Regions from separate parts of the Lonsdalea quercina genome, predicted to be linked through region 2. Evidence: predicted binding sites of a transcription regulator. Region 2 holds the regulator's gene; each other region holds the start of a gene.

Region 1 (2,203 bases), on a different contig from region 2:
AGAAACCACTGCGTCTTCGGTGTAGCCCAGCACGCCTTTCAGTTCGCCTTCAGAAGCTTCTTTGATTGCAGCACAGATAGCGTCGTAAGAAGCGCCTTTTTCCAGACGTGCAGTCAGGTCAACAACGGATACGTTCGGAGTCGGAACGCGGAACGCCATACCAGTCAGTTTACCGTTCAGAGCCGGGATAACTTTACCGACAGCTTTAGCGGCACCGGTAGAAGACGGGATGATGTTCTGAGATGCGCCGCGGCCGCCGCGCCAGTCTTTGTGAGACGGGCCGTCAACGGTTTTCTGAGTAGCGGTAGTGGCGTGAACAGTGGTCATCAGCGCTTCAACGATACCAAATTTGTCGTTGATAACTTTAGCCAACGGCGCCAGGCAGTTAGTGGTGCAAGATGCGTTGGAAACGATATCCTGACCCGCATAGTCTTTATGGTTAACGCCCATAACGAACATCGGCGTGCTGTCTTTAGAAGGACCAGTCAGTACGACTTTCTTAGCGCCAGCCTGGATGTGTTTACGTGCAGTTTCGTCAGTCAGGAAGATACCTGTCGCTTCTGCAACAACGTCAACACCCGCTTCGTTCCATTTCAGGTTAGCCGGATCGCGTTCTGCGGTAACACGGATGGTTTTGCCGTTAACGACCAGATGACCGTCTTTAACTTCAACAGTACCGTTGAAGCGGCCATGAGTGGAGTCATACTTCAGCATGTAAGCCATGTAGTCCGCATCTAACAAATCGTTGATTGCAACGATTTCAACGTCTGAACGCTCCTGGGCAGCGCGGAAAACAATACGGCCGATACGGCCAAATCCATTGATACCTACTTTGATAGTCATATATTCCACCAGCTATTTGGTTTGTGAATAAAAGGTTGGCTGTAAAATTACAAAAACCTTCCCGAGGGTCAAGCGGAATCGTGTCAATAGTTGCTGTATGTCAAAACTATGGGCAACCCTTGCACGATAAATCATCTATTCGGTCATTTCAGTTGTTGGACAACATGATAGGAGCATTGGCCGGGTATGAGAACACCCGATGGGGGTATTATTGTGACATGGATCACAATTAGCACCCCGTCAGGCTCTAGCCTATCGCAATAACAGGCCAAATAACGTTTCGAGTGTTAATTTTTTGTAGTGCTTACGGTCTATACTCTTTAACACGCATAATAATTTTTTTTGTGAGCAAAGCGATGGACAAAGACCTTAATGACTCTCCTCAGCGCGATAACCTGACGGAAATACAACGATATGTCACCCAACAGCGGGGAACTGAACCGCCGTTTTCCGGCAAGTTGCTGCATAACAAGCAGACCGGCATTTACCACTGCTTATGTTGTAAGCAGCCCCTGTTTTACTCGGATAACAAGTTTGACTCTGGCTGCGGCTGGCCCAGTTTTGATCAACCTGTGTCTGCGGAGGCGATTCGTTACCTGGATGATAATTCGCATAATATGCATCGGGTGGAAATTCGTTGCGGCAATTGTGATGCTCATCTCGGGCATGTATTTCCTGATGGCCCCAAAGAGACGACCGGTGAGCGTTATTGCGTCAACTCGGCCTCGCTAAGTTTCATCGATGCGGAAAATAATCAAAAAATAGACGGCTAGATGTCTATTTAATTGAAACGTTTCAGCTACCAATGATTCCAATGGGGGCGTCGCTACCTCAAGGCACGCTAATACGGTCATTAATCTTGCGTGCCGTGGACCTCAACACCCTCTAACACGCATAAATCAAGGAATATGGGCAATGCAGATTGAGGATGTGTTAAATGCGATGACGCCGGAGATCTACCAGCGTTTGGCGACAGCGGTGGAGTTGGGAAAATGGCCCGACGGCGTGGCGTTGACTGCGGAACAGAAAGACAACGCCATGCAGATGGTCTTACTCTGGCAGTCACGTCATAACGTAGAGGCCGACCACATGAGCATCAATCAGCAGGGCGAAATAGAAATCAAAAGCAAGCAGGCGCTTAAGCAGCGATTTATTGCGGCTGCAGAGCCAATTAGGATGTTTAAACCGCAGGACTGATGGCGTTGACCTTGTTGCCCTCGCCACCGATTATCTAGCCTTACGAGGAGGCAAGCGCGGTGATAAACGCCTGCGACTCTGTCAAGATCGCGCCCTGCGCCTGCATCTCCTCGAGCGCCTTCTGGCTGTCTGCGGGCTGTAGATTGACTCCGCGACAGCCGTC
Region 2 (2,203 bases):
AGGTTGATGGCCGTGAACAGCCGGGGCGCTTCCTGCCTGCGCTCGGAGGTGAGACGCACCTCGCAGTCCGTCACATCGTGACGTCCTTTTTGCAGAATAGACACGACATCGATAGCGCTGCATCCTCCCGCCGACATCAACAGTACTTCCATCGGGCTTGGTGCTTTGTCGCCCGCATTGCCGTCCATAACAATCTGGTGGCCGGAGGCGGATTCGCCGATAAATGTTAACCCTTCAACCCATTTCACCCGCGCTTGCATAGCCTTACACTCCCACTCAACTTTTTTTGAAATTTTATCGCGCTTATGTAGAAAATGCCTGAGTATCAAGGCGTAATCATGCTGAAGCGAGACAACACAAGACAGTACTCTCAACCTGTGTTACAAACAGAGGCAGCATCCGGTGCGTTCTGCGCAATGTTGAAAACAGCAGTTTGCAGAGTCACCTGACAAAGAGGTTTCAGTCAATTCCCTGACAGATTTCGCCCATCGAAATTTGAATTATAACTAGAGTTATCATGCCTTACAGGGAACTCTGGGCCCTGTGATTTACGTAGTGAATTACAACAGAGGATAACAGCGAATGGTTCTCGGCAAACCGCAAACAGACCCGACTCTTGAATGGTTCCTTTCTCATTGCCATATTCACAAGTACCCCTCAAAGAGTACGCTGATTCACCAGGGTGAAAAAGCAGAAACGCTTTACTACATTGTAAAGGGTTCCGTTGCCGTATTGATAAAAGACGAAGAAGGGAAAGAGATGATCCTTTCTTATCTGAATCAAGGGGATTTCATTGGTGAGCTAGGCTTGTTCGAAGAAGATCAGGAACGTAGCGCCTGGGTGCGAGCCAAGAGCGCCTGCGAAGTGGCAGAGATTTCCTATAAAAAATTCCGCCAGCTGATTCAGGTCAACCCCGATATTCTGATGCGCCTGTCATCCCAGATTGCGCGAAGACTTCAGGTCACCTCCCAGAAAGTGGGCAATCTTGCATTTCTTGACGTCACTGGCCGCATCGCACAGACCCTGCTAAACCTTGCCAAACAGCCTGATGCCATGACGCATCCAGACGGCATGCAGATTAAAATCACTCGACAGGAAATCGGCCAGATTGTGGGCTGCTCTCGCGAAACCGTCGGCCGAATACTAAAGATGCTGGAAGATCAGGAGCTGATTTCAGCACACGGTAAAACCATCGTGGTCTTCGGCACTCGTTAGCCTCAACACTAGACTTATGAACAGCGCGCAACGCGCTGTTCACGCTCCGCTTAGAGATTCGATTCGCCCTTAACCACCCGAGCGACCGCTCTCGCAAACAGCGCCATACCCTCATCAATATCGTCCAGTTCAATCACCAGCGACGGCACAAAGCGGATAACGTCAGGACCCGCGACCAGAATCATCACACCCAACTCGGCGGCAGCCGTCAGAAAATCGCGCGCCCGGCCATGCCATTGAGGTTTCAGCTGTGCGCCAAGTAACAGGCCCATGCCGCGCACACCGTCGAATATATCGAATTGTTGATTGATGGCGTCCAGCGCGGAAATAAAGCGATCGTGTCTGGCGGAAACGCCCGATAGCACTATTGGTGTATTAATGACGTCCAATGCCGCTTCCGCCACCGCACAGGCCAGGGGATTGCCGCCATAGGTGGTGCCATGAGTGCCGACCTTCATGACAGAGGCGACGTCCTCGGTGGTCAGCATCGCGCTGATGGGGAATCCGCCGCCCAACGCCTTGGCGGTCGTCAGAATATCAGGCGTCACGCCATAGTGCATATAGGTAAACAGCTCGCCGGTACGCCCCATGCCGCACTGCACCTCATCAAACACCAGCAGCGCCTGATGTTGATCACATAGTTTTCGCACGCCTTCCATAAATGCCTGCGTGGCCGGCAGCACGCCGCCTTCGCCCTGCACCGGCTCCAGTACCACGGCGCACGTATGATCGTCGATCACCGCCTTCACCGCATCCAGATCGTTAAACGGCACATGAATGATATCGGCGGGCTTCGGCCCGAATCCGTCTGCGTACTTCGGCTGCCCGCCGACCGAGACGGTAAAGAGCGTGCGGCCATGAAATGCCTGATGGAAAGCGATAATCTTGGTTTTATACGGACTGAATCGTTCGATGGCGTAGTGACGCGCCAGTTTGAAGGCCGCCTCGTTGGCTTCCGCGCCCGAATTGGCGAAAAACACGCGTTCAG
Region 3 (2,203 bases), on a different contig from region 2:
CAGGATGTCGCCTTTCTTGACCAATTGGTTATCGTGGACGTTGACGGCGGTCAGCAGTCCGCTGACGTCGGGCGCGATAGCGACGATATCGGCGGTGAATCGCGCGTCGCGCGTCCAGGGGGACTCGGTGTAGAACGCCCACACCCGCACAATCGCCATGATGGCCAACAGGACCAACACCAGCGTAATGGCGATGCGAGCAAATTTTTTCAGATAGATTGTCAGAGCGGATGTATTCACAACGACCTCAAAGACCGAAACGGAAAAGCAGATAAAACAGACAGCAGAACAACGCGGTGTTGAACAGCGCAGGATGCCAGACGATATCGTAGATCCCGGTCGGCTGCAGCAGACGGAGACAAATATAAAACAGCGCCAGCGAGACCAGCAGGACAAAAAATACCGGCGGGAACGACAGGCCGAACAGAACCATGACCGGAAGCGAATTCATCTTTTTCTTATCTCTCACTCTGATGCGTAATACGCCCTGTAAGCAGCATAGCAAATAACCAAAAAAAACCTCCGCCCGCAGCCATTGACTGCGGGCGAGGGGAAGACACAGCAAGACTGATAACAATAATGAAGAACACACATAACGAATGATCGGTATGATGAAGCGGTTACTTTTTCATTCATTGAGGTAACAAAGGCAGGAATCCGGCGAGGAGAACACCGCGCTTCCTGTTTAGACACGCCTTATTATGGATGTTTATTATGACCTTATCTACCCAGCGTGATCTAAATCACTTTTAAGCCAGGCTTAATAATGGAACGATTAAAAAGCATGACCGTCTTCGCCAAAGTGGTGGAGTTCGGTTCATTTACCGCCGCCGCCCGGCAGTTGAAAATGAGCGTCTCCGCCGTCAGCCAAACGGTAACCAAGCTGGAAAATGCGTTGCAGGTGAAGCTGCTGAACCGCAGTACGCGCAGCATCGGGCTGACCGAGGCGGGAAAAATCTATTACCACGGCTGCCGTCGCATGTTGGTCGAAGCGCATGAAGTTCACGATCAGCTGTATGCGTTTACCAACACGCCGATCGGTACGCTGCGTATCGGCAGCACCTCGACCATGGCTCAAAACGTCCTGGCGACGATGACGGCGGAAATGCTGAAGGAGTATCCGGGGCTGTCCGTCAATCTGGTCAGCGGCATCCCCGCGCCGGACTTGATCGCCGACGGTCTGGACATCGTGATTCGCGTAGGGGCGCTGCAGGACTCCAGTCTGTTTTCCACCCGTCTGGGTTCGATGCCGATGGTGGTCTGCGCCGCCAAAAGCTACCTGACGCAGAACGGCGCGCCAGAGAAACTGTCTGACATCGACAACTTTTCCTGGTTGGAATACAGCGTGCGGCCCGACAGCGAATTCGAGCTGATCTCGCCGGAAGGGTTGACGACGCGTCTGAAGCCGCAGGGGCGTTTCGTCACCAATGATTCCCAGACGCTAATCCGCTGGCTCAAGCACGGCGCGGGCATTTCGCATGTGCCGTTGATGTGGGTCCTTGAGGAGATTAAACGCGGTGAGGTGGAGATTCTGTTTTCCCACTACCATTCCGATCCGCGGCCGGTCTATGCGTTATACACGCGCAAGGATCATCTGCCGTTGAAGGTGCAGGTGTGCATTAATTATCTGACGGAGTACTTCAAAAAGGTGGCGCTGACCTATCAAGGATATCGCCAGGAGACGCCTCCGCCGGCGGCGCCCTGACAGCACGCCGAGACGACGGAGGAGAACGGAGGGTGATTAAGCCGTGCCGCCTACCGTCAGGCTGTCCAGCTTCAACGTCGGCTGACCGACGCCGACCGGCAGACTCTGGCCTTCTTTACCGCAAACGCCGACGCCCATATCCAGCGAGAGATCGTTGCCCACCATAGAGATCTGCTGCATGGCTTCGATACCGGAACCAATCAGCGTCGCGCCTTTGACCGGCTTGGTGATGCGACCTTTTTCGATCAGATAGGCTTCCGACGTGGAAAACACGAACTTGCCGGAGGTGATGTCCACCTGACCGCCGCCGAAGTTCGGCGCATACAGGCCGTAGTCGACGCTGGCGATAATTTCTTCCGGCGTGGATTTCCCGTCCAGCATGTAAGTGTTGGTCATGCGCGGCATCGGCAGATGCGCATAGGACTCACGGCGACCGTTGCCGGTCGGCGCGACGCCCATCAGGCGGGCGTTGAGCTTGTCCTGCATGTAACCTTTCAA
Region 4 (2,203 bases), on a different contig from region 2:
AATTAAAATAATTACATATGACTTGCATTCAACTAAAAAGTGAGCAAGGTCACACCCTGTTTGGCCTTGGGCAACAATCACGCAATAACAACGTACCGTAAATCAACATCTCCCAAGGCCCCCAACATGGCCTGAGTGGCGCTTCGCTGACTGGTGGCGGCCTGTTGACGTTCCACTAACACAGCATGACGTAAATCCCCGAATTTTTCCCCGGACAGATTCATCAGGTTCAGCGCCGCCTGTAGCGGCGGCAAGCTAGGGTTGAAGGCCGCATTTTCAGCGTAACAGCCGATGTAGATCGTTCCCGAATAGGTCTGCAAAGCGATGCCGCTGTAGGCCTCCGTGTACGGCGCATGACTACGATTGGCCGCCGCCAGCGCGGCTTGCACTAACGTGTCTTCGCTATACAAACTCAATCCGTGATGAACCGGGTCCATCAGCAACGTAGCGACATTCAGATCGCGCGGGCCGAAGGCGTCGGGCAGATAGTGAGAAAGGGGCCGAGGCGTGCGTTCGGGCAGGCTGATGCTCAGTGTCGACGCGGAGTTCAATTCGTTGATGAACTGACGGCAGTGGCCGCAGGGCGAATAGTTGACGGTCAACGTGCGCAGTGCCCGCTCATGACGGAGCCAGGCATGGGTGATGGCGCTTTGCTCCGCATGGACGCTTTGTTGCAGCGGCATGCCGGGAAATTCCATATTGGCGCCAAAATAGAGATTGCCACTGGCACCCTGGGTGACCGCGCCGACCTGAAAACGCGAGATCGGCGCGTGGGCGCAGGCCGCCGCCAGCGGAAGCAGCATCAGCGCAAGCTGTGCTTCATCAACCTGACCGGCGAGGCAGAGACGCCCAACGTCCGCGGCGGACAGCCACGCGGCGAAATCTCCCCGGTTGAGCATCGGCGTGATCACCGCCTGCATCGCGTCGGGCAACTGGCTGAGTGCGGCGTGAAACCGTGGTTGCATGTACGTCCCCCTTTTCATTGTTCTTTTTTCAAGCATAGCGGACAGCCGAAGTTGAATCGCAAAATTGTGATCATTAGCACAATGGCATGAAATAGAATGAAAAAATGAGCGACAATATTCATCAAGATATGACTCTCGTGGGCGCTCACCCGCAACGGTTGGTCAGCGCGCCTGACCTTAGTGCGCCATCAGCAACAGCAGCGGGAAGACGAACGGGGCGAGCAGCGACGTCATAATGCCGCAGATCACCAATGCCAGAGAACTGAACGCGCCTTCCTGAAAGTCGACTTCCGCGCAGCGGGCGGTGCCCAGGGCGTGGGACGCTGTGCCCATCGAGAGTCCGCGCGCCGACTTCACCGTAATCTTGAGCCGATTGAGCAGGCTGTGTCCCATCACCGCGCCGAGGATCCCGACGAAAATCACGCAGACGGCGCTAATGGCGGGAATGCCGCCTATCGAGCTGGCCACCGCCATCGCGATGGGAGTGGTGACGGACTTCGGCAGGACCGACGCGGCGATTTCCGGCGTTGCGCCCAGCCACAGGGCGACCAGCGTGCCGCTGACGATCGCGGTCAGACTGCCGACAAAACAGACGGTAATAATGGATTTCCACCGGGCGCGAATTTGATGAATCTGCTCATAAAGTGGGAATGCCAGCGCGACCACGGCGGGCTGCAACAGGTTGTTCAGCACTTCGCTGCCTTTGAAATAGTGTTCGTAAGGAATACGTAGCAGCAGCAGGACGGGAATAATGATGAGCATGGACACCAGCAGCGGATTGAGCAGCGGCATGTTCAGTTTAATCGCCACCTGGCGCGCGCCGAAGAACACCAGCAGCGTCAGCGGCAAGGACCACCATAAATAGGTCAGCATTGCTCTTTTTCCTTAGCTGCCTGCGGGGTTCGGGTTCCCGGCAGCGTCCTCTCTCTGTGCATGATTTGGGTGCAGTAACCGACAACCACCATCACAATCAGCGTGCTGATCAGGCAGGAGACGACGATGGGTCCAAACTGGCTGCGCAACAGATCGAAATAGCTCATCACGCCGACGCCGATAGGGACGAACAGCAATGCCATATAGCGGATCAGCACGTGACAACCGGGTCGCACCCAGTCGGCGGGAAGGATTTGCGAAGAGAGCAGGGCGAAAAGGATCAGCATGCCAATGATGCTGCCGGGGATAGTGATAGGCAGTAACGCGGATATCGTATTGCCTGCGTAAAGGCACAGGTAAATCAA

Evidence for each region. The regulator CRP, encoded in region 2, controls carbon source genes, mostly activating them, when cyclic AMP is high. The targets are predictions, from matches to a motif close to ATGTGANNNNNNTCACAT.
Region 1: a site for CRP is predicted at 1,055-1,072, ahead of msrB (peptide-methionine (R)-S-oxide reductase MsrB). Genes of this name have one in related genera too.
Region 3: a site for CRP is predicted at 732-749, ahead of aaeR (HTH-type transcriptional activator AaeR). Genes of this name have one in related genera too.
Region 4: a site for CRP is predicted at 1,030-1,047, ahead of cdd (cytidine deaminase). Genes of this name have one in related genera too.

Annotation. Positions count from the first base shown of each region.
Region 1 covers NZ_FNQS01000002.1:137,893-140,095, forward strand. The annotation lists gene gapA (glyceraldehyde-3-phosphate dehydrogenase) at 1-843, opposite strand, end outside; gene msrB (peptide-methionine (R)-S-oxide reductase MsrB) at 1,200-1,616, shown strand; gene BLU64_RS03535 (YeaC family protein) at 1,759-2,040, shown strand; gene pncA (bifunctional nicotinamidase/pyrazinamidase) at 2,081-2,203, opposite strand, start outside.
Region 2 covers NZ_FNQS01000012.1:82,274-84,476, reverse strand. The annotation lists gene BLU64_RS14905 (OsmC family protein) at 1-260, opposite strand, end outside; gene crp (cAMP-activated global transcriptional regulator CRP) at 583-1,215, shown strand; gene argD (bifunctional acetylornithine/succinyldiaminopimelate transaminase) at 1,266-2,203, opposite strand, start outside.
Region 3 covers NZ_FNQS01000008.1:32,563-34,765, reverse strand. The annotation lists gene aaeA (p-hydroxybenzoic acid efflux pump subunit AaeA) at 1-240, opposite strand, end outside; gene aaeX (p-hydroxybenzoic acid efflux pump operon protein AaeX) at 248-451, opposite strand; gene aaeR (HTH-type transcriptional activator AaeR) at 767-1,705, shown strand; gene tldD (metalloprotease TldD) at 1,742-2,203, opposite strand, start outside.
Region 4 covers NZ_FNQS01000005.1:219,600-221,802, reverse strand. The annotation lists gene cdd (cytidine deaminase) at 78-965, opposite strand; gene BLU64_RS09220 (CidB/LrgB family autolysis modulator) at 1,143-1,838, opposite strand; gene BLU64_RS09215 (CidA/LrgA family protein) at 1,832-2,203, opposite strand, start outside.